Regions from separate parts of the Paenibacillus sp. FSL L8-0708 genome, predicted to be linked through region 4. Evidence: predicted binding sites of a transcription regulator. Region 4 holds the regulator's gene; each other region holds the start of a gene.
The links. The regulator Rex, encoded in region 4, represses fermentation and respiration genes when NADH is low (regulators of the CRP and FNR family bind a similar motif). The targets are predictions, from matches to a motif close to TTGTGAAATATTTCACAA.
Positions count from the first base shown of each region.

Region 1 (7,715 bases), 310 kb from region 4:
AGGTCAGACCCGGTACATCCTCTTGTACTTTGTTAACTACTTCTTCGAGAATAGCCAGACGTTTCTGCTTGTCTGCACCGATTTGAGTGTGACGAATCGTCATTTCAAATGGCTCGTTATTTACCGGTTCTTCTGTTGCTGGAGCATTTGTAGCGGCTGAGTTAGTCGCGGTAGCGTTTCCATCTCCTTTGTTAGAAGACGCATTGTTGTTGCCTCCGCAACCAGTCAGTAAAGCTGATGATACGAAAATCAGGGACAATAGCAAAGTCATACTTTTTTTCATTTCTTGTGACCCTCCCTATATATTGATGTGCTTTACACTTCTTATTATAGAAAACAGACTTCATTATCGTAAGGTTAAGATTCATCCACTATAGGGATAAAAATCTCTAATGTAAGCGGAATCAACTACATGATAAGTTATATTTTATAACATTAAAATGTTAAATCGCTTTATTCATTTGTTTTTCTCATCACAAAAGTTTGTTTTTCTTTAAAAACATTTAATTAAAATATCAAATTAGTCATATTACCTGACATATTCATTTATTATCTACCCCATAAACCACGTGTAACTATAGCATGTCTTTATTAGAAATAATATAAAATTCCCCCTCAGAGGAGCTTTACCCCCTCCCTTTTTACTTCCTCATAACAAAAAACCGCACCTTCAGTGATGATCAACCACTGAGGGTACGGTCTCTCTTAAAAATAGATTTCTATTATACCAATGCCGTTTGCTTACGACCTTCTTCGACCAAGCGATATGCCCGTTGCACTTCTTCTTCTGTTGGAGAAGGTACTCCATCCAGTTCATAAGCTTTGCCGAGCATTTCCCATTTATAGATACCCATCTGATGATAAGGTAAGATTTCGAATTTCTCGACGCCATTTAAGGTTCCAATATAACGACCTAAGTTAATGAGATCCTCTTCACGATCATGAATACCAGGAACATATACATGTCGGATCCACATCTTACGATTATGGTCTGAGAGCCAGCGTGCAAGCTTCAAAGTTCGATCATTGGATTTACCGGTTAATTTGATATGCGCTTCTTCATCAATATGCTTCAGATCAAGCATAACCAAATCTGTTACATCCAATAAGTCATTAATCTTGTCACCTTCGTTGTAACCATTACTGTCTAATGTGGTGTGCAAATTCCAACGCTTCTTCACTTCCGTAAATAACTGCTTTACAAATTGCGCCTGCAAGGTTGGTTCTCCACCGGATACAGTTAACCCGCCACCGGATGAACGATAGTAGTTTATATATGGCTCGATTTCCGAAAGCACTTCTTCAAGAGTCATTTCTTTACCTTCATCTAAAGCCCAGGTATCAGGGTTATGGCAATACTGACATTTCAGCAAGCAGCCTTGCATAAATAAGACAAATCGAATACCAGGTCCATCAACGGTTCCAAAGGTTTCCAAAGAATGTATGCGACCTTTAATCATAGGATGTCATCCTTTCGCCACGCCAGACTAACAGTCCCTTTTTCAACGATGAAGATCCCTGTCCTTGAGACTGTCATATCCCTATATCGCGGCAATAAAATTTAAAATTTTAACAATTCTCAAACAAGATATTACCGCCCTTGAGACAAGGGCGGTATCTTCCTTGCAATTATTTCAATAGTAGTACTAATTCAAAGATCTTCATGACAGGAACAAATTACATCGAACCGTGGAATGTACGGTTGATTACATCCATTTGTTGTTCACGAGTCAGCTTGATGAAGTTAACTGCATAACCGGATACACGGATAGTCAATTGTGGATAGTTCTCTGGGTGCTCCATAGCGTCCATCAGCTGTTCACGGTTAAATACGTTAACATTCAAATGCTGAGCGTTGTTATGGAAGTATCCATCCATCATGTGTACCAGGTTAGACTTACGGGAATCCTCGTCTTTACCAAGTGCCTTAGGTACGATGGAGAACGTATTAGAGATACCATCTTGTGCATCGGAGTAAGGCAGTTTAGCTACAGAGTTCAGGGAAGCCAAGGCGCCTTTCTTGTCACGTCCGTGCATTGGGTTAGCACCTGGTGCGAAAGGTTCACCTTTCTTACGTCCGTCAGGTGTAGTACCTGTCTTCTTACCGTACACTACATTCGAAGTAATGGTCAGTACCGATTGAGTCGGCACAGAATCACGATATGTTTTGTTTTTACGGATCATAGTCATGAAGGTTTCAACCAATTCTACTGCGATGCTGTCAACAGCATCGTCATTGTTACCGTAGCAAGGGAATTCGCCTTCGGTTTCGAAATCGATCGCAATACCTTGTTCGTTACGAATAGGTTTTACTTTGGCGTATTTAATTGCGCTTAGTGAGTCAGCTGCAACGGACAGCCCAGCAATACCACAAGCCATCGTACGCAGAATGTCACGGTCATGCAGCGCCATTTCGATACGTTCGTAAGAATATTTGTCATGCATATAGTGAATGATGTTCAAAGTGTTAACATAAGTCTTAGCCAACCACTCCATCATCGGTTTGAAACGTTTCATTACTTCGTCATAATCCAGATATTCAGAAGTGATCGCTGGGAATTCCGGTCCAACTTGTGCTCCGGATTTTTCATCTACACCACCATTGATAGCATACAGTAATGCTTTTGCCAGGTTGGCACGAGCACCAAAGAACTGCATTTGTTTACCGATACGCATTGGAGATACGCAGCAAGCAATCGCATAATCTTCACCCCAGTATGGACGCATTACATCGTCATTTTCATACTGAATTGCACTAGTTTCGATGGAAACCTTAGCACAATATTTTTTGAAGGCTTCAGGCAATTTTTCGGACCACAGTACAGTTAAGTTTGGTTCCGGAGCTGGACCCAAGTTGTACAGGGTGTTCAAGAAACGGAAGCTGTTCTTAGTAACACGAGTTGTTCCGTCTTCAGCCATACCACCGATGGATTCAGTTACCCATGTTGGGTCGCCGGAGAACAGATCATTATAGTCAGGTGTACGCAAGAATTTCACGATACGCAGTTTCATTACGAAATGATCGACGATTTCTTGTACTTGTTCTTCAGTCAAAGTACCTTCAGCAATATCGCGTTCTGCATAGATGTCCAGGAAAGAGGACACACGGCCCAGGGACATCGCCGCACCATTTTGCTCTTTAACTGCTGCCAGATATCCGAAGTATACCCATTGAGTAGCTTCTTTGAAGTTGGTCGCCGGTCTGGAAATATCCATACCATGAGCAGCTGCCATTTCTTTCAATTCGCCAAGTGCACGAATTTGTTCGGACAGCTCTTCACGTAAACGAATGATATCTTCAGTCATGGAATCTACTTCAAGCTCAGTTTGTTGTTGTTTTTTGTCTTTAATGAGGAAATCAATACCGTACAGAGCAATGCGGCGGTAGTCGCCGATGATGCGTCCGCGGCCGTAAGCATCAGGAAGACCTGTAATTACGCCGGATTTACGCACAGCTCTCATGTCTGGTGTATATGCATCAAATACGCCTTGGTTATGCGTTTTGCGAATGTTCGTAAACATGTCAACGATGTTTTGTGGAAGCTCGAAGCCATAAGCCTTCGTAGCATCAACCATCATCTTGATCCCGCCGAATGGCTGGATGGAACGTTTGAAAGGAGCATCAGTCTGTACGCCTACAATTTGTTCCTTGTCCTTGTCAATGTAGCCTGGAGCATGTGAAGTGATTGTGGAGACAGTATCTAGGGAAACATCCCATACGCCGCCTCTTTCTCTTTCTTCCTTGCTCAATTGGGAAATAATCTTCCACAGTTCAGTTGTGTTACTAGTAGGTCCTACGAGGAATTCTTCGTTTCCTTCATAAGGCTTAATGTTGCTTGCGATAAAGTTGTTAACGTCAACTTTTCTGGACCATTTACCTTTTGTAAAACTTCTCCAACCGGATTTCACTTCTTGTACATCTTTTTCAATCACCGACATGCTAAATCCCTCCATCTATATTTATATTATATTTGTAGAGATCGCGGGCTTGAAGGTTGATCCCGTGTCTCGTGATCCCAAGAAAAATATGGTTGTTCGAAAATTCACAATCATTGTTCCATATATGGGACCGTTGTTTATATAAACATTTTAGTTTATTTTCTATAAATAGACTGTGACAAATATCACCTTTCCGGTGATATTTGTCACTTATATCTAATCCACAACCATCCTATTATCTACTTAACCAAATATTAATTATCAAATCTTCCGTAGAAAGCATTACGATATACATCTGCAAGTTCAGATACCAGTGGCAGCTTAGGATTGGCAGTTGTACATTGATCTTCAAATGCACGGTCAGCCAAGTAATCTACATGGGATTCAAAATCCTTAGGATCAAAGCCCAATTGTTGGAAGGATTCTTCGATACCCAGTTTTTTGTTCATGTCGCGAATAGCATTGATCAGGCTAGTTACACCTTCTTCAGTTGTGCGAGCTGGCAATCCCAGAATACGGGCGATTTCTGCATAACGCTCGTCAGCTACGAAGTGTGAATATTTAGGGAACGAAGCGAACTTCGTAGGTTTCTTAGCATTGTAACGAATAACGTGTGGCATAAGGATCGCATTAGTACGACCGTGAGCAGTGTGATATTGACCGCCCCATTTATGCGCCAAGCTGTGGTTAATACCCAGGAAAGCATTAGCAAAGGCCATACCAGCAAGTGTTGATGCGTTATGCATTTTTTCACGGGCAACTCTGTCGCCTTCAAGAGCCGATTTTTCAAGGTATTGGAATACCAATTGGATTGCTTTAATTGCCAGACCATCCGTGTAGTCACTCGCCATAACAGATACATAAGCTTCGATGGCATGTGTCAATACGTCCATACCTGTATCAGCTACAGCAGTTTTTGGCAAGCTATATACGAACTCTGGATCAATTATAGCTACGTCTGGAGTTAGCTCGTAGTCAGCCAAAGGATATTTAGTGTGTTGTTCAGTTGTTTTATCGGTAATAACTGCGAAAGATGTTACTTCCGAACCTGTACCCGAAGTAGTTGGAATCGCTACAAACTTAGCTTTGTTTCCAAGTTTAGGGAATTTGTAAACCCGTTTACGGATATCCATGAATTTTTGTTTCAGACCGTTAAAGTCAGCGTCTGGATGTTCATAGAATAACCACATTCCTTTTGCAGCATCCATTGGGGAACCACCACCAAGTGCGATGATGCAGTCCGGTTGGAATCTGTTCATCATTGCTGTACCTTTTTCAACTGTAGTTGTCGATGGATCTGGTTCAACTTCCGAGAACACTTCGATCGCTACAGGAGTTTGGCGTTGACGCAGGTAATGTTCAACTCTCTCAACATATCCAAGCTTAACCATCATTGGGTCAGTGATAATTGCGACACGTGTGATATCAGGCATTTTGGTTAGGTACTGAGTAGCGCCTTTTTCGAAATAGATCTTGTCAGGTACTTTAAACCATTGCATATTCACGGTACGACGATTCACCCTTTTCACGTTGATCAAATTAATTGCTGTAACGTTTTGCGACACGGAGTTACGACCATAAGATCCGCAGCCCAGCGTCAACGAAGGGATGTTAGTGTTATAGATATCGCCGATCGCACCATGAGTGGAAGGCGAGTTAACGAGAATACGTCCTGTTTGCAGACGGTTGGAGAACTTCATGATTACTTCTTCATTGTTGGAGTGGATAGCCGAACTATGGCCCATACCACCAAATTCAACAACTTGTGCTGCGCGTTCAATACCTTGATCTGCGTTTTTAACTTTGTAGCAAGCAAGCACAGGACTCAATTTTTCAGCGGACAATGGATATTTAGTGCCTACACCTTCAAGTTCTGCTACCAGAATCTTAGTGCCGGCAGGAACTTGAATGCCGCACATTTCAGCAATTTTCACTGCGGATTGTCCAACGATTGCTGGATTAACCGCACATTTATCAACGTTCATAGCGCCGCTAGTAAGTTTGGCAGCTTCTTCTTTGTTAACAAAGTAGCAGCCATTAGCGATCATTTTCTTTTTCACTTGATCGAAGATTGGTTCTTCGATAATAACAGCTTGCTCGGAAGCGCAGATCATACCATTATCAAATGTTTTGGAAAGAATGATGTCCGTTACGGCTTGATCGATATCCGCGCTCTTTTCGATGAATGCAGGTACGTTACCGGGACCTACGCCAAGAGCTGGTTTACCACAGCTATAAGCTGCTTTTACCATTGCAGAACCGCCAGTTGCAAGAATAAGTGCAACGTCAGGGTTATTCATCAAAGCGTTTGTTTTGTCCATCGTTGGCATTTCAATCCATTGGATACAATTCTCAGGTGCGCCAGCTTTTACAGCCGCATCATGAAGAATTCTAGCAGCTGCTGCACTACACTCTTGCGCAGATGGGTGGAAACCGAATATAATAGGGTTCCGTGTCTTAATCGAAATCAACGCTTTAAACATCGTGGTGGATGTAGGGTTGGTTACCGGTGTGATACCCATTACAATTCCGACGGGCTCAGCAATTTTTTGGAAGCTTTCATAAGCATTGTCTTCAATAACGCCTACTGTTTTATCGTATTTAATTCCGTGCCAGATATATTCTGTCGAGAAGATGTTTTTAGTAATTTTGTCTTCGTAAACCCCGCGGCCAGTTTCTTCTACAGCCAATTTAGCGAGGTACATATGTTTGTCGAGTCCAGCCAACGCCATTGCATGAACGATTGTGTCAACTTGCTCTTGATCCAGCGCCATGAATGCCTCATGTGCTTTTTTCGCTTTATCCACCAAAGTCTGAATATACTCTTCAGCGGTAGTTTGTTTAACTTGGGCGGCGACTTCGTTCTTAACTGCCATCTCCCTCGTCCTCCTGTCAATTTTTAGGTTGTTTTTCTCTACACATTTATCTTATCACATCATTTCCACCTTGTATAGTGAAATCTTTCACAAAGTATAAAGTTTTTTTGATTTGTTTTCAAAGCGCTTTCATTCGATCATATTATAGGTGTTTTACCATTATTTATGCTGTATTATTCCTTAAATCTAAAGTTTATGTTTAAAAAGACAAGAACCGATACCCATTTTCTACCTTTCCGCTCGCAAAAATATTTTAAAAATGCAAATCTAATTTTGTTGACACTCTATTTTTCCCATGACCCTCTAAAAAATAGTCGGGAGCCATCCGTTGGGTTGATTTATAAAAATATCAATAATATAAACATAAAAAAACCGACTCCTAAAGGAGCCGGTTCTGTCCTTCCTTGCCTATTCTACTTTAATTGTATCGAAGAATTTCTCTTGCACTGTTTTGGCAGCAGCTTCAAGCTGTGTCTTGGAATCTGTTCCCTTTTTGGAGAACAGCTCTTGAATTACATTGGACATGGTTGCGTAGTAGTCCTGTGTATTGTATTGCGCTTCCGGTTTACCGTCCAGCAAGCCTAAAATATCAGGGCTGTATTGATATACATTTGTATATTTATCATACACAGCTTTTGTTTTCTTGCCGAAGTCAGAATCTGCAGAATAGTAATCTAAGAGCGGCGGAATAAAGTATTTGCCATCCGTTGTACGTTGTTGCAGAACCGCATCCAGTGCTTCTAGACCTTTATCGGAGAAGTAATCAAATGTAATATAACGGAATGCCATTTCTTGCTCGTCTGGTGTTGCATTTGGATTGATTACAAGGTAGTCACCACCAAGTACCCCAGTGTGTTTTCCGCCTTTTTCCATCGCAGGCATTGGATACGTAAGTACATC
Region 1 covers NZ_JBBPBC010000001.1:5,490,614-5,498,328, forward strand. Annotated here, with positions in the region: gene NYE58_RS26210 (extracellular solute-binding protein) at 1-283, opposite strand, end outside; gene pflA (pyruvate formate-lyase-activating protein) at 723-1,460, opposite strand; gene pflB (formate C-acetyltransferase) at 1,678-3,939, opposite strand; gene adhE (bifunctional acetaldehyde-CoA/alcohol dehydrogenase) at 4,194-6,815, opposite strand; gene NYE58_RS26230 (ABC transporter substrate-binding protein) at 7,224-7,715, opposite strand, start outside.
Region 1: pflB (formate C-acetyltransferase) is a predicted target of Rex. The motif match lies at 4,032-4,049, and genes of this name have one in related genera.

Region 2 (7,715 bases), 4.3 Mb from region 4:
GCCCTTAAAAGCGGCTATTGCCTTGGGAGTCGTGTTACAGCACGGCTCTCTTTGCATTTTACGTCTTTTCTACCTTTAATATACCACAAATAATTTAATAACGTAATAATGTACGGTGTTACATTACATTTCCAATCTCCCAGAAAATCCATCCATCCTTGCGTACATCAGAAGAATTTACTATCCATCTTTTTTAAAAACCGATTATTAGCGATTAAGCCTTTCACTCTCTTCGTTGTATTAGGCCCTTTCGGTGTGCTACCTCTTCTATTCAGCAAAATCCACCGTAGACATGCCCAAGCTTCAAAGATCTCAAGTTCTTCCTGATCCATATCATTTTCCAATAGATAAGCAGTTCTGAACACATCAGCATAACGCTCAGAGATATATATTTTCAGCAGAATAAGTGACCAGGCAAAATCATATCTAGAGTCTCCCAACTGGCCGTTCGTCCAATCGATTATGGTATATCGCTCTTTATCCTCCACTATATTTCCGATATGAAAATCCCCATGAATGATACAGTCTTGCTTCATTGGAGTTTGCTCAACCAGAGAAGTCAATACATTATAAATATCAGATTGTTCTTTAGCTTCAGGGAAAAAGTAGCCGATGAAATCGTATTTTGGCAGTTGTATATTTCCAATCTCTTCAACGCGAATTTTATGTATTTTTGCTAATAGGCTTGCGAGTTCCTTCATTTTCCTGGTATTCATTTTATGAATAGGGGTTCCGTCAAAACTTGTTAACAACACCTTATGTCCCTCCGGATTGATTCCCCAGCCCACTGGTTTAGAGACGGCTACTCCTCGTTCGGATAGAACATCCAATAAACGATATTGAAACTGGACATCCGGTCTGGATTCCTTATTCCATGTTTTCAGTACATAGCTCTCTTGATCAGAATTAATCCTCATGACCTCAGCTTCAAATCCTTGATCCATTGTATGCGCAGTTAAGCTGTCTTCCTGATTTAATAAGTCGTTTATGATTTCGTTGTGCTCTAGCCAATTTATGATAGATATAGGAGTTTTCAAAAATGGATTCTTCCTTTCGGAGTCAGCTACAACAGATTAACGCAACTCAAAATTACAAATAACATAAAATAGATTGTTCTATCCAGTACATAAATACAGTATCCGGGCTTTTCTTTTCAAACTTTTTCATTTTTAAATACATGTCCATTCCATCAGAAACATCATGCCATAAATCCGTAAATACAAAATCATATTTTTCCTTAGACATATGTTGTTCTGCATATTCGAAAGCATCTGCTTGGATAAGCCTGATCTTGTGAGCATTACTGAATTGTGGCAGTACATATTTATTAAATAAATCAATGACATCTTGATTTTTTTCAACAACCGTTATGCTTTCAACATTAACTTTTTCAGAAACCATATAAGCATAATAGCCAAGTCCAAGCCCAAATGTAAGAACATTCCCAAACGCTTTATCAACAGCTTCTTTCATTGTTTCTATTTCATTTGGTGTGATCGTCATCCAGATTCTTTCATTCTCCAAGACAGCCGGGAACATGAATTCAGTTTGAAAAAAACCAACCTGAGGAATTTGTCTTCCCTCTTCTGTCCGGATGATATCATTGCAAACAAAACCTTCAAAAGGTTTATATTTTTCATATTTTAATTCACTATTATTAATCTTTATAGTTGGTATCTTGATATTTTTATAATATGGATTGTCATAATATTCATTTGCATCAAGCTTATGAAGCATATTGCTAAAATATTGGTTGAACAATTCCTTATCATCAACATTATCAACCGTATCCATCCCAAAAGCAGCAGCCAGCATTAAACCAAAAGCGTATTCATAGGATACACCACAGTTTACGATTTCTTCAATTTCTTCTTTGTTAATAAAGTCGGGGGTATTATTCAAATAGCGGCTAAGTAAAGCAAACACTTTATAGTTATCTTCTTTTACTTTTTCTTTTATTACGTTATTAAATTCCATATTCTCACCTATTAATTAGAATTTGTTCCTATGTCTCATGTTAGTCTTTCCGGATTGACTAGTAGGCAATACTCTCATTTTACCATTTAAAAATCCAGAAAAACAAAAACCGCTTTACTAATCCGTGACAGTTACCACTTCTACAGTGAGAAAATCTCACGCCAAATCTTCTAGTTATATGGTTTATGGTCCATTTTCCGCCTAATCCGCTCAATATTTCGTTACCCTATGTTAGAATAGACGACTTGTATAATTTGTGAAAACTTTCACTAATAGTCATGATTGATGGTATACTTAATAAGAAGATGAACTAAAGAGAATAACGATGGAAACTGTGGACGTAACCGTAGAAGATTTGAAGTTTGGAGAACAACAGCGACGCGCGCGCTTCTCCACTTCCAACTCCCTCTGATACTTCCTTTCTTTTTTGTCGGGTTCTTTTGGTACATCTTAATAGAGAAATATAAAAGTGGAGGGTTAACAATGAAAAAGAAAGCAGCTGGTGCTCTGAGTCTCGTCCTCTCTGTCATGCTCGTTATCGCAGGTTGCGGTAATGGAAACGACAAGGTGAACGAGAGCAAGAGTAATAACAACGAGAAAAAAGAAGTTGAAGCCGTCTCCGGGGCATCTGAAGCAAGCTACACACCATTCGATCAATTAAAAGATAAATATGATATCATCATTGTCGGTGCGGGTGGTGCGGGAATGTCCGCGGCGCTTGAGGCCAAAGAGAAAGGCATGAACCCTGTTATTTTGGAAAAAATGCCGGTTGCCGGCGGGAACACAACCAAATCCTCTTCGGGGATGAACGCTTCTGAAACGAAATTCCAAAAAGAACAAAACATTGAAGACAGCAATGATTTATTTTATGAAGAGTCATTAAAAGGTGGCCATGACACTAACGACAAAGAAATGCTTCGTTTCTTCGTTGATAATTCCGCGAGTGCGATCGATTGGCTGGATTCCATCGGAATCCGCTTGAACAATATCACCATTACAGGCGGCATGAACGAAAAACGTACACACCGTCCTGAAGATGGCTCTGCTGTGGGACAATACCTTGTCAAAGGTTTAGTGAAAAACGTACAAGAGAAAGAAATCCCTCTTTTCGTGAATGCTGATGTCAAAGAAATCACTGAAAAAGATGGCAAAGTAAATGGCGTCAAAGTCCTCTTTAACCAAACAGAGGAAAAAACAATTACGGCAGATGCTGTCGTTGTAACCACTGGCGGATTCGGTGCCAATATGGATTTGATCTCCGAAGTAAGACCTGACTTGGAAGGCTACGTTACTACTAACCAAATCGGCAGTACCGGGGACGGCATCAAGATGATTGAGAAACTCGGCGGCACAACCGTCGATATGGATCAAATCCAAGTTCACCCGACTGTGCAGCAAGAAAAATCCTACCTCATCGGCGAAGCTGTTCGTGGGGAAGGCGCTATCCTTGTTTCCAGTGAAGGTACACGGTTCACCAATGAATTGGATACCCGTGATAAAGTAACAGCTTCCATCAATACACTGCCTAATAAAGCAGCTACGCTGGTCTTTGATTCCGGTGTTAAATCCCGTGTGAAGGCTATTGAACAATATGACAAAATGGGCTTCGTGATTCAGGCGGATTCCATCGAAGCTTTGGCCAAAGAAATCGGTGTTCCAGAGGATAAGCTGGCAACAACGCTTGATACTTGGAACAGCGCCGTTAAGAATAAAAAGGATGCCGAATTTGGCAGAACTACAGGAATGGACAATGACCTGTCCACTGGTCCTTTCTACGCTATTAAAATTGCTCCTGGGATTCACTACACCATGGGTGGCGTGAAGATCAATACGAACACAGAGGTTCTAAATAAAGATGGTGAAGCTATCCCTGGTCTGTTTGCGGCAGGCGAAGTTACAGGCGGCTTACACGGACAAAACCGGATTGGCGGCAACTCTGTTGCAGAAATCATTATTTTTGGTCGTCAAGCTGGGATCAAATCTGCTGAATTCATAAAAGCAAAATAAGTAGATAACAGATACTATAGGCCTCACAGCAAAAAGCTCAAGCATCGGCAAGTTAGCCGCTGGCTTGAGCTTTTTTAATGGGATTAATCGCCAATAGTTCGGATAATAGTATCAAACGGATCTAATTCCAGGGTTTGTTGTCCATATTCCGTATCGATCGTAGTTTTTTGAAGCTGGTCGCTATTGTTAATCACGACGAGTATTTTACTTTCTGGATAATAAGCACACTCTGTATATAAATTATCCGTAATATACTTTGTTTCCTTTAACTCATTGCCGGCAAAACGGATCACATTTAACAGCAATCTTGTATTTTCAAAGCTTAAGGTGAAAGAAGGCAGGTAGATCCCCGTTCCTTTACCAAAGGCATGGGTGGACAATGTTATCATCCCACTCTTTTCACACAATACCGCTGCTGAGCCATCCGTAAGATAAATGTTATTTTTAGGTGTTATGCTGGCTCCTTCAGGCACTAAACCTTGCTCATCTCTAGCCTCAAATGTCCATCTTCCATGAGCTACCTTGGAGCCTGTATCCTCATCCAGACCAAGCACATGTGCCATTCTGAAAAAGCTGTCATAACCATCAAGCGCCGAAGGCTGATTGATACCTATAAAAGTACCGCCCTCATAAACCCATTCTGTCAGTAAGTCCACGCACTTATGGTCACTCCAATATTCTCCACCACTCCATGCTGAACCTGCCGAGCCGGCATTGATCACTACATCACACTCTTGTAATACTCCCTTACGGATATCTTCAAAATCAATGAACTGCACCTCAACCGGCAACCCGGACAAAGCCTCGTTGATATGAATCAGATCATGCATATACGTTTCATGGAAATGCCCGGACAAGGTCCACGATCTCAATTTGCCCCAAGCGTGCAAAATGGCTACCTTCGTCTTAATGTGATACGGTTTGCCTTTATGATGCAGCTCTTTAATTTCTCTGAATTCATCCGCGATCTTTTCGATATAATCACAAAAATCCGGATAAGGCTCTACAAGATGCAAATATCCGCCCAGTCCAATCCGATCTATAGGCTCTCTGAGCAAGGCGCGCCGGATATTAATCCAATACTTTTTGGCATCGAGCGTAGGGTTACCTCCCTCCATAAACGTAGGAAGCCCTCCCAATCCAACCGGAAATAAATAGGGATGCAGCCGAATCTCATGGGTATCTACTTTTACACCAGAACAAAGCCTTGCCTCATACCCTGAGAACACACATTTAATCATCCCGTCAAAACCAAACTCCTCAAAACGGTCATTGTAAGGCTCCATGCCAACCCAACTATCATCATAGAAGACATACGCCAGCTTATCGTGCTTATGCACAATATCAATTAATTGCTTACCAAATTCGATGACAAAATCATTGATAAATGCCATATAGTCCAGCTTCCGCTGCTGCGCCGGGATATGACTGACCCGATATTTCCCACCATTCACAAAATCCTCGGCCGTGAGCGAATACCCATATTTCTTGGCAAACAGATCAAGCGCCCTTGAGCTTACCGTAAAATCATATGAACCCCAGTCCGAGAACAAATGGCGATTGCGCTCATCACTGCCCCAGATCCAGGCGAAATTATAAAAGAGGGAGGTGAACCGAACCACTGTTGTTTCCTTATGCTTACGACACCAATCTTCAATCCAATGGAGTAAATATTTTTGCGTTTCTACATAGATGGGATCAATCTGCATCAGATGCTCTTTTTCCCAGTGATTCGTGGTGTGATTGTACATGGAGATCTCTTCCCAAATCCGGTAGACCATGAAGCTGACTGTGTATTTATGCCAAGGCGTTATTCCAGTAATGACTACATTTCCCGATTCCCGCTCATAATTCCACAGTTCTCTTGGAACCTCTTCGCCCGTCGTTCGGTCAAAAACCTGCCAGTACTTAAACGCCTCTTTGGAATCATTCACTCGGAATTGTTCAGCAAAAAAATCCTCCATCAGATAGATGGATAAATAATCTTGTACCGCTACCTTCGGATTTGTTATTAAAAAGCTCTGCTGCAGCTTGTCTGAATTCTGGGACGCCCATTCGTTATGATCTCTGATGATGCAGATTGTAGAATAAATGCCGTATCCTGCGTTGATAATCTCATCGGACAACTGTGTGCCGTCACTGTCACGGATGACATCGGCACCCCAACGTTCAGCTAATTCCAGGGTCAATGCCTCATAACCGGATTCTCCCGGCAGTGTAAAGGCCCCCGTTGTTTGTTTGGACAACTTGGATCCCTCCTATTTAAGCATATCGGATAGAAAAGCTAATGCTAAGCCTTGCCCCCAGCCTTGAATCCAGTCTTTTGGAATATTGCGGTATCCTTCCCGATCCTTCATAACCGCTGTTCCGCCAGAGACACCCAGTACCCGTCCATCTTCGCTGATATTGTTCAAAATACCTTTCAGGGCTTTTTGCACATATTTGGTATGCAGCGGATTGCCGTTATTGATCATAGCAGCCGCAATACCGCAAGACGCGGATACTTCTTCATAAGACTCCTCGTCATCGAGTACTGTCCGCCACAGGCCGTTCTCCGTTTGCACCAGCTTGAGTGCGGCCAGCTGATCGCGCAGCGAACACTCCACGTCCATACACTGCGGATACAGATACCATTCTTTCAAAAGCTTTTTAACTTGCGACATGGTGTATGCGCCCCAAGCATTCGCTCTGCCCCAGAATAGTCCAGACATGTGATCCTGCTTCACATTATTGTAGCCATGGTACCAAAACCCGCTGCTAGGATCTTGCAGGTATTTGATATGCCAATAATATTGATTCAAGGCATCTTGGATCATTTCCTGATCCTTTAATTTGCTTCCTACACGGAGCAGGAAAAATGCCGCCATAAACAGGGTATCCGCCCATGCCTGTTCTGGAAAATCATTAGAAATAGAGACGGTATGCTGCAACACATGATCTCCGAATCTAAGCGCATTGTTCTGCAGATAATCTACTTTGCTCATCACAATATCCCAATATTTCTGATTGCCTGTTTCCTCATACAAAGTGATCAGCATATGGCCCATGGCACAGGTATTTACCGTCCAATCCGGCAGACCCAGCTCGATATATTCATCTGCCCACTGGACAAGCCTATCCAAATACTCTTTATTTCCTGTAGTTTCATAAGCTCTGGTTACCCCATAATAAGCCACACCACAAGGCCAGTCCCATGTTAAATCCATCGCCATTGTTTTTCTGACCACTTTGTCAATGACCCTTAAAATCTCTTCTCTGTCATAAGTTAATTGAAGCATCTTGTTTCTCCTCTCTTTCGCACACGCCCCCAAAGGCGCTTGAGAGCTGTCCGTCCATATTGTAAACGCTTTACTAACTCTATTGTAAGTAGTAAAATGGTCTGATTCTAAGCATATTCATAACTAAACTGTGCAATTTCAACCATTAACTAGTAGTTCTTATATTTCGGGATTGGCCGTGACTACAGAGAATGTTTGGACTTCCGGCCGCTGTTGTCGTAAGAATTTCTTGATTTTATACCGCTCTTCGCGGTGGAAATCTGCTGACAAAGGCGGACGCTAACGCTCCTACAGTTCCAAGATTCTCCTCCGCCACTTTTCCTCAAATTGTATAATATCAAGTTCTCTTTATATAGTTGAATTTGATATAACGTTAACCTATAATCTACTCAACCTACGTAATAAGAATGGGAGTATTGAGAATATGCCCAGAAAAAAGAAACCCATCATTGA
Region 2 covers NZ_JBBPBC010000001.1:896,345-904,059, reverse strand. Annotated here, with positions in the region: gene NYE58_RS04120 (aminoglycoside phosphotransferase family protein) at 168-944, opposite strand; gene NYE58_RS04115 (spermine/spermidine synthase domain-containing protein) at 1,090-1,977, opposite strand; gene NYE58_RS04110 (flavocytochrome c) at 2,461-3,984, shown strand; gene gnpA (1,3-beta-galactosyl-N-acetylhexosamine phosphorylase) at 4,068-6,230, opposite strand; gene NYE58_RS04100 (glycoside hydrolase family 88/105 protein) at 6,243-7,262, opposite strand; gene NYE58_RS04095 (AraC family transcriptional regulator) at 7,687-7,715, shown strand, end outside.
Region 2: NYE58_RS04110 (flavocytochrome c) is a predicted target of Rex. The motif match lies at 2,232-2,249, and genes of this name have one in related genera.

Region 3 (7,715 bases), 4.9 Mb from region 4:
TCCGGAAATATCAGAGCCTAAACCAATCTCAACGCCTTTGGCATGGAAGTCAGCGATCGGAATGACACTATTGGCAAAATACGCATTGGATATCGGACAATGCGCAATAGCTGTTCCTGTCTCTGCAAACAAATTCACATCATTTTCATCTAAAAAATTACAATGAGCCATGACAGATTTATCACTGAGCAGACCAAAATCATGCAAGGCAAAAGCATCGTTCTTCTGGAACCGTTCTTGCACATAACCATGTGCCCAATCACTTTCACTACAGTGCGATTGCACATACGTATCATATTTAGCGGCAAGTTCTCCCAAGCCTTGTAAAGCCTCATTAGTGCAGCTTGGAATGAACCTTGGTGTCACTACTGGATAAACGCCTTGTTTAGTAGATTTAGCGAGTTCTTGTACAGCTAGTATAAATTCTTCCGTATCCACTAGTGCGGTGTGGGTGTCGGAGTCGCGGTAATTCTCAGGATTTCCCTGCGGATCGTCCATAACCACTTTTCCAACGAGTCCACGTTGTCCTTTTTCCGCACATATTTTAGCCAATAATAGACTGGCCTCTTTATGCACCGTTGCAAAATAAAGTGCTGTAGTGGTTCCGTTTGCGAGCAAAGTACCAACCACGTCATCGTAGACTTTTTTTGCAAAAGCCAGGTCCGAGAATTTAGACTCCAGTGGGAAGGTATAAGTATTTAGCCAATCATAGAGCGGGATATCTAATGCAGTTCCAGATTGAGCCCATTGTGGCGCGTGGACATGCAGATCGATAAAGCCGGGCAAAAAATACTGGCCCTCGGCTAATACATGAAAATTGTCCTGACCTTGATAAGCATCAAGCAAGGGTTGATAGTCGGCGTGCTCCGGTGCAACGATCATTTCTATCATCCCATCCGAATTGATACAGAAGAGATGATCCTTTAAAATTTGAATTTCTTTTGGGGATAGGCTAGAAAATGAAGTGCCTAGGAATATTCGCATATAATTTCTCATGATTTCCGCCTTAATGTTCGTCTTTTGGTGTGCATTCGTTATTATAATTCGTAAAAAAGGATAAGTCCAGACCAAAAGTCGAATAAAGGCGTAAATGACGGATAGGAGGAGCTGAGGAATTGAAAGCGAATATGACACATAGACGTCACGTTCGCTAGGCTAGAATACAGAAAAAGATAGAGGAAAGTAAAAAATGCTGATCGGCTTCGATTTCTTTACGGTTATAGGAAATGAATGCGGTTACTATCTTGTGATATAATAGATGAAATCGATCAATAGTTTGAGAAAATTGGATTAGGAGTGTTGCCTGGATGAGAAGATACAACATTTGGCGCCCGTTGATGTTAATTATTGTTGCTGTACTTACAAAAAGCTTGGTCACTAACCTATGTATTTTGTTTGGTATGCAGGCTGAATCAGCAAGTAGTATGGGGACGCTGGGCATGGTCATTGCCGGTTTAGTGATGTACAATCGCATGACAAATCGCCGACGTAAATAAGCTGGCCGGATAGATTATAAACGTCTGGTTATTATGTTATAGTAAAGATTGAAATAAAACTTGTATCGACCTGAAAAGGAGTACTTCATGACACAGTTTGTCTACAAACAAATTATTGATGACTTAAAAATGAAAATTTTTGCTGGGCAGTTTCCCGATATGAAATTACCGGATGAACGAACGCTTAGTGAAACTTATCAAGTGAGTCGTAGTTCTATTAAAAGTGCTCTGACTAAAATGGCAAATGCCGGCATTATTTTTAAAAAGCGTGGCTCAGGGACATTTATAAATCCTTTATACATAAAAAATGAATCTATTTTTAACTACGAAGGCTCTAATTTAGGTGTCACCGACAATTTTCAAATGAATGGGAAGAAGCCAAAGATTAAAGTTTTGAAATTTGAGGTCATTCCACCAACGGAAGAACTACAGCGGGATCTGTTTTTAGGCCCTCATGATTTTGTTTACAAAATCATTCGCTTACGTCTTTTTGATGATGAACCCTTTATGATTGAAACGGGTTATATCCCAATCAAAATCGTGCAGAATTTAAATCAGACCATTATTGAAGGATCTATCTTTAATTATTTGGAGGATTCACGAAATCTGGCGGTAACCAAATCCTTTTTATCGATATCCGCAGAACCCTCTGAGGCTACGGATCAAGAGCTGCTGCATTTGCAGGCAAATGAGCCAGTAAGCATTATGGAAGGGATTTTCTTTTTAGATAATGGCACGCCATTTGAATTCTCCCATATGCGCTTCCACTATAAATACTTAAAATTTAATACCTTTGTGTCCGTTCATTAAAAGTAAGACTGGGGAATTTTTCTCGGTCTTATTTTTTTTATTTTGCGCAAAATAGAAGAAGGACAAGTAGCAAATACCCCCGCAAACTTCAGTCCATATTTTTACATATATATTAATATTGACGTATTTTTACAGACAATTGACACTGTTTTTCATACTATGTTCATATTTTCACAAAATTGGACCGTATCATTTGTTGAAAAGGTTGAATTAATTTTTCGCGGCGGTATGATGTACTTGTGGAAGAAATTACGGCAATGTAGACACAGAAAAAATTTTGGGGAGTGGAAGAAATGGTATTATCCATGGATGTTGATTACTCATCAAAAACTTATTTAGAGAAGCTTGATGCATACTGGCGCGCAACTAACTACATCTCTGTAGGTCAACTGTATTTGAAAGATAATCCGTTGTTAAGAGAACCGCTGAAAGAAGCAGACGTAAAGATTAAGCCCATTGGACACTGGGGAACTATTCCAGGCCAGAACTTTATTTATGCCCATTTGAATCGGGTCATTACTAAATATGATTTGAATATGTTCTACATCGAGGGCCCTGGTCATGGCGGTCAGGTTATGGTTTCGAACTCCTATCTCGATGGTAGCTATACTGAAATTTATCCGGAAATCACACAAGATATCCCAGGCCTGAAGAAATTGTTCAAACAATTCTCTTTCCCAGGTGGAGTTGCTTCCCATGCTGCCCCTGAAACACCTGGATCGATCCACGAAGGTGGCGAATTAGGTTATTCTCTATCCCATGGTGTAGGTGCAATTCTGGATAATCCAGATTTGATCTCCGCTGTTGTTATTGGTGATGGAGAGGCTGAAACTGGCCCATTAGCGGCTTCATGGTTCTCCAACCGGTTCATCAATCCAGTTACTGATGGTGCAGTTCTGCCGATCTTGCACTTAAATGGTTTCAAAATCAGTAACCCAACGATTCTGTCTCGTCAATCCAAAGAAGAAATTACTGCATACTTTAAAGGTATGGGTTGGGAACCGTTCTTCGTTGAAGGCGAAAATCCTGATCTAATGCATCCGGAAATGGCTAAGGTGCTTGATACCATCGTTGAAAGAATTGAAGCGATTCAAAAGAATGCACGTGACAACAATGACCTGACGCGTCCGGTTTGGCCAATGTTGGTCTTCCGTTCTCCTAAGGGCTGGACGGGTCCAAAGCAATGGGATGGTGTTCCGAATGAGAACTCTTTCCGTGCCCATCAGGTGCCGATTCCAGTGGATCAAAAAAATATGAAGCATGCTCCGGCGTTATTGGAGTGGATGAACAGCTATAGACCAGAAGAATTATTTGATGACAATGGTCGTCTGAACGCTGAACTTGCTGAGATTCTGCCAACTGGCGACAGACGTATGGGAATGAACCCAGTTACTAATGCTGGCAACCAAATTAAAGATCTAAACTTACCGAATTTCCGTAAGTTCGCACTTGATAATTCCAAACCAGGTGAAGTAATAGCACAAGATATGGCCGTTCTGGGTAAATACATGAAAGATGTTATCTCTCTGAACGAAGAGAACCGCAATTTCAGAATTTTCGGACCGGATGAAACAATGTCCAATCGTCTGGGACCTGTCTTTGAAGTGACGAAACGTCAATGGTTGGATCAAGTGATTGAGCCGAATGACGAATTCCTAGCTTCTTATGGCCGTGTTATCGATTCCCAATTGTCTGAACATCAGGCAGAAGGTTTGCTTGAAGGTTACGTATTGACAGGTCGCCATGGTTTCTTTGCAAGCTATGAAGCTTTCTTGCGTGTCGTGGATTCGATGATTACTCAGCATTTCAAATGGCTGCGTAAAGCAACAGATCAAAGCTGGCGTGCTGATATTCCATCATTGAATGTGGTAGCAACTTCAACTGTATTCCAACAAGACCACAATGGTTACACTCACCAAGATCCAGGTTTGCTAGGTCACTTGGCTGATAAAAAACCAGAATTTATCCGTGAGTATTTGCCGGCTGATGCCAACTCCTTGCTGGCTGTTTTTGACACCGTCTTAAATGACCGTCAAAAAATTAACTTGATTGTTTCTTCCAAACATCCTCGTCCACAATGGTTCAGTGCGGATGAAGCACAAGAGCTGGTGGATAAAGGACTGAAGATTATTGACTGGGCAAGCACCGATCAAGGTGGAGAGCCTGATGTTGTCTTTGCTTCTGCAGGTACAGAACCAACTATCGAAAGCTTGGCTGCCATCTCTATCCTGCATGAAAAACTGCCGAACCTTAAAATTAGATATATCAACGTGGTAGACTTGTTGAAACTGAGAAGTCAAAAATTAGATCCGCGTGGCTTATCTGACGAAGAGTTTGATCAATTTTTCACAAAAGATAAACCAGTTATCTTCGCTTTCCATGGATATGAAGGTCTGATTAAAGACTTGTTCTTTGATCGCCATAACCATAACCTGCACGTACACGGATACCGCGAGAATGGCGATATCACAACACCATTCGATATGCGCGTATTGAATCAAATGGACCGCTTTGACTTGGCGAAGGAAGCTGTTCTGAGCTTGCCTAATGCTAACGACTATAAAGCGATCGCAGATGAAATGGATGCTATCGTTAAGAAACATCACCAATTCATTCGTGAAGAGGGTATTGATTTGCCAGAAGTAGAGAACTGGGTATGGAAAGCTTTGAAATAAGCGTATAGCCAGTACCATAGGAAGTAATACAAAAAGACACCTTTAGAGGTGTCTTTTTATTTGTTTAAATAACCATACAAAACAATTATAATCATTTTTTCATCTTTACCACTGTAAATATATGTGAGTAAATAGGTGGGTAAAGAAAGGGGAGAAATGTATGACATCTATTGATAAACTTCCCAAGTCTATAGAAATACAGCTTACAGAACAACCTTTATTTCACTCTGTATCCGATTTAATGAAAGATGGGCAATTCGGTGAGCAGTGGCTTGTATTGACTGAGAAGGAGATTTCCGTTTGGGGAACGGACGGGAAACTGGTCTCAAAGCTTCTAGTCTCGAATATTACTGATGCCCGGGTAGTAGGCGGGGTAGGCGGCGGATCGTTGCTTGTGGATACCCAAGAGGGGCCTATTATACTTATACGTTATACAGCATCACTTACCTCTATATTTGGTTTTGCTTCTAAATTAATTGGCGCTGTAGCTAAAGGCGAGGAACGGCCAACCGCTTCTGAAAAAGAGTTTCCAAGGAATTGTCCAAAATGCCGCAATCCACTGCCGGAAGATTCGCAAGCTTGTCCGGTGTGCAAGAGTAACGGCAAGGTTCTATTTCGGATGCTGAGCTATGCCAAGCCTTATAAGATCCAAATGATCGCTGCGGCGATTATGTTGATTTTTACTACATTGGTAGAGCTTGTTCCACCTTTTTTGACGAAGATGATCGTTGATAATGTGTTGACAGAAAAGGATATGGGCTCAACGCTTCTATGGATTGTGATCGGGCTAGCAGCCACATCCCTAGTAATTACTTTAATGCAGACTGTACGTGGACTTATAGGGGTATGGATTGGTTCCAAAATCATGGGTGATCTTCGTCATGATGTGTATCATTCCTTGATGAAATTATCTTTATCTTTTTTCGACCGAAGACAATCTTCGCAATTTATTGGACGGGTGAATAATGATTCAGAGGCGATGCGGCAATTTATGACTGACGGTGTAATCTGGGTCTCGGGTGAATTGCTGCGGGTAATCGCTATTTTCACTATTATGTTCAGTATGGATTGGAAGCTAACGCTGCTTGCTATGCTGCCTATGCCGCTTATGGTGGTGCTGTCGACAGTGTTATGGCCGATGATTGGCAGACGTTGGTACCAGCAGTGGAGATCTATTTTTAGATTAAACGCTTTGGTTGGCGATTCTTTGCAGGGGATTCGTGTAGTCAAAGCATTCGGTCAGGAAACAACAGAGATGTCACGTTATACAGTCGCCAATAAGGAGCTGGTTCGGCATAATATTCGGATCGAAGGCTTATGGCAGGGGATGTTTCCTGCTTTTGCGTTGGTTGCTGGTGTAGGTACGTTATTAATTTGGTTTTATGGCGGGAAAACGGTGCTACAGGGACAATTATCCATCGGTACGCTAATCGCTTTGGTGACCTACCTTGGGATGCTTCTCGGACCTTTGCAGTGGGTGAGCCAAATGATCAACTGGGCCAGCCATGCGATTTCAGCAGCAGATCGGGTCTTTGAAATTATGGATACACCGTCAGATGTGCCTGATACTGTGAATCCAGCAGCCATCGGCCGCGTAAACGGTGAGGTTGAGTTTAAGCGGGTTACTTATGGATACGAAAAACATCATCCTGTGCTCAAGAATGTGAATTTAAAAGTGGGTGCGGGCGAGATGATTGGTCTGGTCGGACATTCAGGTGCCGGTAAGTCGACATTCATTAATATGATCTGTCGCTTCTATGACACAGATGAGGGAACCATTACCATCGATGGTGTGGACATCCGAAATATCAGCCAGTCAGATCTGCGTAGTCAGATCGGTGTAGTGCTGCAGGAGACGTTTCTATTCGACGGAACGATTGCTGAGAATATTGCCTATTCTAAACCGGACGCTACGGAATTAGAAATCATGCGCGCTGCAAAAATTGCCAACGCCCATGATTTTATCGTTCAATTGCCGGATGGCTATGATACAAGAGTTGGGGAACGTGGGCATAAATTGTCCGGTGGAGAGAAGCAGCGAGTGTCTATTGCCCGAGCAATAATTCACGATCCGCGAATTCTAATCCTAGATGAAGCAACAGCTTCTGTAGATACAGTGACCGAGCGGCAAATTCAAGAAGCGATCTCGCGACTGGTAAAAGGCAGAACGACATTCGCGATTGCCCATCGATTATCCACGCTAAGAAATGCGAACCGTCTTGTAGTGCTTGAACGCGGGAAGATCATTGAAGTGGGTACACATGAGGAATTGCTTGCTGCAGAAGGTGCTTACTTCAAGCTAGTTGAGGCACAGAAGGAAATGTCGCAGATTAAGGGGGTTGAGATGCATGAGTGATCCGAATCTTGTTAACGGGGAATTGAATCCTAAAGATCCCTATGAGATTAACATTCTTGAACCGGGTGCAATCTCTTTTAGCCGCAGTCAAGGTGGCGTGTTTCAAGGAGTAGTGGAGGGTCAAGTCTATGAGGAATTAATTCTTTTTCGTATATTTCCATTCCAATATACCACGGAGTATATTTCAGTTCGTAACTCCAAGAGTGAGGAGATCGGGGTCATTCGTGACATTGATCAGCTCGATGAAGAAAGTCGGGTGGAAGTGGACACAGAGCTCCGGCTGCGGTATTTTCTTCCGGTTGTAACCCGCATTGATTCTATTAAGCAAAAAGCGGATATGTGGATTTGGGAGCTGCAAACGAATCTGGGCCAGACCCG
Region 3 covers NZ_JBBPBC010000001.1:238,548-246,262, forward strand. Annotated here, with positions in the region: gene guaD (guanine deaminase) at 1-996, opposite strand, end outside; gene NYE58_RS01165 (hypothetical protein) at 1,308-1,496, shown strand; gene NYE58_RS01170 (GntR family transcriptional regulator) at 1,584-2,306, shown strand; gene NYE58_RS01175 (phosphoketolase family protein) at 2,600-4,981, shown strand; gene NYE58_RS01180 (ABC transporter ATP-binding protein) at 5,142-7,337, shown strand; gene NYE58_RS01185 (DUF1854 domain-containing protein) at 7,330-7,715, shown strand, end outside.
Region 3: NYE58_RS01175 (phosphoketolase family protein) is a predicted target of Rex. The motif match lies at 2,466-2,483, and genes of this name have one in related genera.

Region 4 (7,715 bases):
AGCTGCGCGAAGCTTTGGAGTATATGAGACAAGGCGGGCACGCCCCGATTGGGTTCGTTCCTACGATGGGATACTTGCATGACGGACATGCCAGTCTGCTTCGCCGGGCTGGAGAAATGAGCAACACAGTGGTAATGAGCATTTTTGTGAATCCTTTGCAATTCGGGCCAAACGAGGATTATGATTCCTATCCGCGTGATGAGCGTCGTGATTTGGAACTCGCTGAACGTGAGGGAGTAGATATTGTATTTATCCCCAGTGTGGAAGAAATGTATCCGCAGCCTACTCGGACTACGGTCTCGGTATCGGAGCTTACTACCCGGCTTTGTGGGGCTTCCCGCCCTGGGCATTTTGATGGTGTAACCACAGTAGTTAATAAATTCTTCAATGTCGTACAGCCGGATTATGCTTTCTTTGGGCTGAAGGATGCTCAACAAGTTGCTGTGCTTCGTCGAATGGTGTCCGATCTTAATATGAATGTCGAAATTATTCCTTGTCCGATCGTTCGTGAAGGGGATGGACTTGCACTCAGCTCACGTAACGTATTCTTGTCTCCAGAGGAGCGTAGTCAGGCATTGGTGTTATCTCGTTCCTTACGTGAAGCACGTCAGTCTATTGAAGAAGGAAAAGTAACAACCGTTGCTGAAGTGCGGGAATTGTTGACATCGGTTATTTCCAGCTCTCCTCTAGCGGTGATTGATTACGCGGAGATCTTAACATTCCCGGATCTTGAAGGATTAGAGGATGAAGCTCTTTTATCAGAAGTGGATGGGGAAATTATTATAGCGCTCGCCGTGAAGTTTGGCAGAACACGCTTGATTGATAATAATGTATTTATTCCAAAGGAGGTTGCTGCACTTGTTTAGACATATGATGAAATCCAAAATTCACCGCGCAACAGTAACGGAAGCGAATTTGAACTATGTGGGCAGTATTACCATTGATGAGAGCTTGATGGAAGCCGCGGACATTCTTGAGAATGAAAAAGTTCAAATTGTGGATAACAACAATGGTTCACGACTGGAAACCTATGTAATCCCTGGACCGCGTGGAAGCGGAGTGATCTGTCTTAATGGTGCCGCAGCTCGTCTTGTTCAGCCGGGCGATACAGTAATTATCATTTCCTATGCGATGTTGTCCTCGGAAGAACTGGAGTCACATAAGCCAACGGTGGTATTCGTGGATGAGAATAACAAACCAGTGAAGCTGGCTGATCATGAATTGCATGCTACAATCGCTTAATGTATGGACTTACGCCATGTAATGAATGGCAGGGATGAAAGACCCCGATCTCGCAGAAAATGAAGTCAGGCAAGCTGAACTGATTTCATCTTCAGTAAGGGGGGATCGCCCATGTTTCAACATTTGTTTGCTGAAATGAACAAGGTGCTTCAGGAGATCGTAACAGATTACCCTACAGCGGAGGGTGCCCGCCGGAACGAGCTTTTATGCAATTATAATATGCTGCATAGACTGAGCGACAAAGTGATGGATGAATGGCTCGCTTTTGCTGAGAAGCTTAGTTCCTTTCGCGAAAGTGCGGATTTTACAGCAGTGGTCGAAGAGGAAGTGCCGGAACAGGAAGCACCAGAACTATGTATGGATTCCTTTGTAAGAGGTCAGGGGTATTATAAGCTGCTGATGTATGGAAAGTGTATTGATCAGTTTAAAGAAGTTATTGCGCAATACCCGGATAGCTTGGCTGCTCGATTATATTTAGCCATCTCTTATCTGCAGGAAGGTGACGGTGAGGCCGCTTGGAGTCATCTGAACCATATGCTGGGCTTGATACGGGAAACCAAGCTGAAAGCCATGGTTTATAATGCTTTAGGGTGCATACGAGCCTCACAGGAACGTTTCAATGAAGCGCAGGAATTGTTTGATCTTGCTTTGCAGCATGACCCTGCGCTTCCGGAACCAAACGTTAACTTAGAGGTATGCCGCCGTCGTGGAGGGAAGCTGCACTTTGGAAATCAGCTGGTTTCCCTTTTGTAAAAGAATAACGGTTTTGGAAATTTCCATTCAAGCGATGCATCCCCTGAACCAGTGGTGTGCATCGCCTTTTTTCGCAACTTCTGTTATGCTGATTAAGAGTCTCAATTGAAAGGGAATAGAATTATAATGAAATTTGCCGTGCTTGATTTTGAAACAACAGGAACCCAATCCGTGGGTGAAATTATCCAGGTTGGCCTTGCAATTATAGAAGAAGACCGGTCCATCTCCCGGGTATATGGTTCCTATGTCAAGCCCGGAACGCCGATTCCTCCTTTTATAACAGGTCTGACGGGGATTACCGATGATGATGTGAAGGATGCGCCTGAGCTGGATGAGATGATGATGGAGCTTGTTCCGCTCTTGGATGATGTTGTGCTTGTAGGGCATAATGTCGCTTTCGACTTCCATTTTTTACAAAATGCTTTAGATCGTTGTGGTTATTTGCCATTTCAAGGGCGGATTTTGGATACGATTGATTTTCTGAAAATTTGCTTTCCTTCGCTCACATCTTATCAACTAAGCTCTGTCAGTGCTCATTTTGGAGTGACACATGATCATCCGCATCAGGCAGATAGTGATGCACTTGCGACTGCTTTAGTGCTGTTGAAATGTCTTGAGGAGCTCTACGAGCTGCCGCTGCTTACGATCCAGAGACTCTGTGAGCTGTTTACCGAAGAGGATAGTGATCTGGGCTGGTACTTTGATGGTCTGCTGCGAGAGCGGGAAGCGGAGACGCTACAGCCCGAAGGTGATCTGACTTTCTATCGTCAATTAGCGCTTGCAGTAGGAGATTGGACGGAGTTAGCGCCACCTAGAGATGAGCATGCTGAGAATCCGCTAGCGAATTTATCTTTTACTGATTATATGGACGAAGTAACCAAACGACTTAAAGACACATTACCGCAGTATGAAAGCCGGGAAGCTCAGGATATTATGATCAATGAGGTGATGACGGCACTTGCCGAAGACAAACACCTACTGATCGAAGCGGGCACAGGAACCGGTAAATCGCTCGGTTATTTGTTGCCTGCCATTTATCAAAGCGTTCGCACCAATGAAAAAGTCATGGTCAGCACTCATACCATTAATCTGCAGGACCAATTGCGCGAGCGGGATATCCCTTTGTTAACGCAGGTAGTTCCTTTTCCGTTTAAAGCTGCTATTTTTAAGGGAAGAGGGCATTATTTGTGTCTGCGTAAGTTTGAGCATAAAATTAATAAAAAGGACTTTATAAGCCCAAGGGAAGATGCGCTTACTGCCGCTCAGATGATTGTATGGCTCACTCAAAGTGAATCAGGGGATGATGAAGAGCTGAATTTAAGCGGCCGGGGCGGTGATTTCTGGGAGACGGTGGCAAGCGATACCGATTCCTGTCTGGGCCGTTCTTGTCCTTGGTTCCGCAAATGTTATTATCATAGGGCCAAGCATGAAGCTGGGATTGCTGACGTGGTTATTACGAACCACTCCAAGCTATTCGCAGATGTTAAGGCTGGGCACCAGCTGCTTCCGGCTTACGAGCATCTTGTCATTGATGAAGCACATCATTTAGAAGATGTGGCTGGTAAACATCTTGGCATGCATATGAAGCATTTCACTGTGGCACACACATTATCGCGGCTGTATAAAGATAGCCGAAACGGACAGCTTCCTGCTCTGCGCCAGATATTACAGTCGTCAGGCAGTGAAGAGGCTTCAGAATGGAGCGGAGTCATCGATCGGATCTACCCGGATCTGCTTACCGTCAAAGAAACCTGGGATGCACTCAGCGACAAGCTGTTCAGCCTTTTGCCGGAACGCAGTGATGCAGGGGCAGGGGAAGCGGGACAACTGGTTATGCGTTTGATTCCCGCCCGTAAGCCGAAGGATTGGGATGAATTGGTTGCACTAGAGAACACTATGAATCTGACGTTAAGCGACATCATCCGTAAGGGTGATAAAATGCTTAACGAGATGCGCGACCAGGAAAGCCAATCCTCAGCAGACAGTCTTGTTACTGATATTAGCGGTTTATTTAAGGATTTGGCTTCCATCCGTGAGCAAGTAAGATTCTTTATGGGGCTGAATGACGATAATGTAGTATATTGGCTGGAGGCAAATGGGAATTACCGCAGCAAATCACTGCAGATGTATGCTGTCCCTGTGGATGTTAGCAGCCAGCTTAAAGAGTTGTTCTTCGATAAGAAAAAAAGCATCGTGCTTACCTCGGCGACGCTGTCTGTAGATAAATCTTTTCAATTTATGATTGATAATCTCGGACTTAACGAAGCTGCGGAAGAAGGACGTCTAATGACCTCACTTCTTCCTTCTCCCTTTAAGTATCGCGAGCAGGCACTGTTAGTTATACCGCGTGATTTTCCTAGTGTGAAGGGCAGTGTGGGCGATGCTCGATTTGTCGATACACTCGTACAGTCATTATCGGAAGCTGCTAAAACAACACGTGGGCGGATGCTGGTTCTGTTTACTTCTTATAAAATGCTGCGTCAGGTATATGATCCGCTTAAAGAGGCTTTAGCCTCACAAGAGATTACGGTGCTTGGTCAAGGCGTGGAAGGTGGCAGCCGGAGCAAGCTGATCCGCCGCTTTCAGGACAGTGCAGCATCCGTATTGCTGGGGACGAGCAGCTTCTGGGAAGGTGTAGATATTCCAGGTGAAGCACTGACTTGCCTGGCCATCGTGAGACTTCCGTTTCAACCGCCGAATCACCCGTTGGCGGAAGCGAAGTCGGAGTTATTACAGGCCCAGAAGAAGAATCCGTTCATGAAATTATCTGTTCCTCAAGCGGTTATTCGTTTTAAGCAGGGATTCGGAAGACTGGTTCGCACGGCGCAGGATCGCGGAATAGTTATTGTTTATGATACAAGGGTTATTGAATCTCATTACGGGAAGTATTTCCTTTATTCATTGCCTGGTCCCAAAATGGAGCATATGCTTACTGATCAAATGGTCCCTCGCATAGCGGAATGGCTAGAGGATGGCGGCGCTTCTTAAAACGCTCGTCTTCAGTTTAGCTCCTCCTTATCCTTAAGGGCGGTGTGTTACAGTACCGTCCTTAATAAGGAGAGGTAGACGTTTGAATATGGATTTTCACAAGAACATTACTATTTTTAGGAGGAAAAATATGAAATCGGATAAAATATCAGAAGCCGTTGTTCGCAGACTGCCTGTGTACTTGCGTTTTTTGAATGATCTCCAGAATCGCGAAATATTAACAGTTTCCTCTCAGGAACTTGGACAAAAGCTTGATCTTAATCCCGCACAGATTCGTAAGGATTTAGCATATTTTGGTGACTTCGGCAGAAAAGGTATCGGCTATGATGTAACGTATCTTATTGAGAAAATCCGTCATATCCTGAAGCTGGATCAACAGCTTAATGTAGCTTTAGTTGGAGCAGGTAATCTCGGACATGCCTTGTCTAATTACAATGCATATCTTAAAGATACTATGAAAATCACGGCTATATTTGATTCGTACGCTCCTAAGGTTGGACGTAAGATCAACTCCCTTACTGTGCAACCGATGGATGAACTAGGCAGCACGATTCGTGAGCAAGGTATTCGCATTGCCATTATTACCGTACCTGATTCAGAAGCTCAAAATGTAGCAGATATTCTCATTTCTTCTGGGATTGAAGCGATTTTGAACTTTGCCCCTGTGATTCTGAAGACACCACCGAATATCCGGGTGCATGCAGCTGATTTTACAACTGATCTGCAAAGTCTTGCTTATTACTTGCGGGATGGAAAGGAAGAAAGCGAACATGAACAACAATAAAACGATAATTAAGGGCGGGTATTTTCTGACTCCGGGAACGGATGAGCCGGTTCTGAGTGGATATATGACTATTGAAGATGATTTAATCACTTACATAGGAAAAGAAGAGCCTCAGATGGAAGCTGGAGTGCAAGTGGTTGATGGCAGCCGTCTGCTGTTCATGCCTGGACTTGTAAACACACATGGTCATGCGGCGATGTCTTTGCTGCGTGGATATGGAGATGATTTAGCGCTACAAGTGTGGCTTCAGGAGAAGATGTGGCCAATGGAGGAAAAGTTCACCGGTGATGATGTATACTGGGGAACCTCCTTATCTGTATTGGAAATGCTGAAGGGTGGAACTACGACCTTCCTCGATATGTATGATCATATGGACCGAGTAGCCGAGGTAGCTGAGTTATCAGGTATCCGTTCCGTATTGATGCGTGGTGTGATCGGGTTATGTCCAGAGGATGTACAGAATCACAAGCTTGCGGAAGCGATTTCTTTTGCCCGTAACTGGCATGGAAAGGCTGAAGGCAGAATTACTACTATGATCTCGCCGCACGCCCCTTATACTTGCCCTCCGGACTTCCTGGTTAAGTTCGTGCAGGCAGCGCATGATCTGGATTTACCGATGCATACGCATATGTCCGAAACGAAACGTGAAGTGGAACAAAATGTGGCGGATTACGGGTTGCGTCCTGTAGCTCACTTAGAGAAGCTTGGCATGTTCACACGTCCCTCGATAGTTGCACATGGTGTTCATTTAAATGATGAAGAGATTGAGATCTTGGCTCGCCATAATGTGGGTGTATCTCATAATCCGGGCAGTAATTTGAAGTTGGCTAGCGGAGTGGCTCGGGTTACTGATCTTCTAAAAGCTGGTGTGAAGGTGTCTCTTGGCACGGATGGCGCGGCAAGCAACAATAACTTGGATATGTTTGAAGAGATGCGGCTTGCAGCTCTCATTCATAAGGGTGTCAGCGGTGATCCAACGGCTGTTCCAGCTCCAGAGGCTCTGCGTATGGCTACAGAATATGGCGCGCAGTCCATCTTTTTAAATAATGTAGGCAGACTTGCTGTAGGGATGAAAGCAGATTTCATTGCTATTGATATCGATCAGCCGCATTTGCTGCCACACACAGATCTGTTGTCTCATGCGGTTTACTCTGCTAGCGCTAAGGATGTTGAGCATGTGTGGGTGAATGGTAAACAGGTCATCAAGCATGGACAATGCTTAACCCTGGATGAGGAAGCTATCCGGCGTAAAGCGCAAGAAGCCTTCGAAGGTTTATTGAAGCGTTAAGTCTGGAGAATAACGAATAAATAATAGGCTGCGACTTTTTGCTTTTAGCAAAAGTTGCGGCCTTTTGTGTATTTTTAAGGCTGGGAAAGCTAGAAAATTATGAAATTTTGGATAAACACGCGGGTGTGTTATATAATCAAAAAAGATATATTACTAGAAAGGGAGCTGTACCTTGAAGAAAAGGAAAAAATGGATCCTCCTGGGGTCAGTTCTGATTCTGCTCCTGGGGTTTGGACTTATCCAGTTCTATGCCTATATTATGAAAGATCAATGGAACGAGCGTGATATCGCTAAGGATGTTGCCAAAACCAGAGCGGGTCTAACAGAGGTAACCAAAGCACAAAAATCGGTTTGGGATGAAAATGCAGTGTACTGGGTATTAACAGGGAAAAATGAAGCCGGGACTGCTCTTATGGTCTGGGTCCGCTTTACGGTAGATGGAAAATTTGCTGAAGGCGACGACGCAGTGTTTGCTGAGGAACTAAGTAAAGGAACCTCGGAAGCCCAAATACGCGGCATTATCAAAGCTGATCTTCCGGACATAACGATTGAACGCTTGCTGCCGGGAGTATATAACGGAGAGTATGCTTGGCAGCTTTTTTATAAACAGAGCGGTCGGTATTATTATCAATTTTATCGCTTTTCGGATGGGTCCCGAAT
Region 4 covers NZ_JBBPBC010000001.1:5,182,954-5,190,668, reverse strand. Annotated here, with positions in the region: gene panC (pantoate--beta-alanine ligase) at 1-866, shown strand, start outside; gene panD (aspartate 1-decarboxylase) at 859-1,242, shown strand; gene NYE58_RS24720 (tetratricopeptide repeat protein) at 1,354-1,995, shown strand; gene dinG (ATP-dependent DNA helicase DinG) at 2,122-4,983, shown strand; gene NYE58_RS24710 (redox-sensing transcriptional repressor Rex) at 5,114-5,767, shown strand; gene NYE58_RS24705 (amidohydrolase) at 5,754-7,055, shown strand; gene NYE58_RS24700 (cell wall elongation regulator TseB-like domain-containing protein) at 7,228-7,715, shown strand, end outside.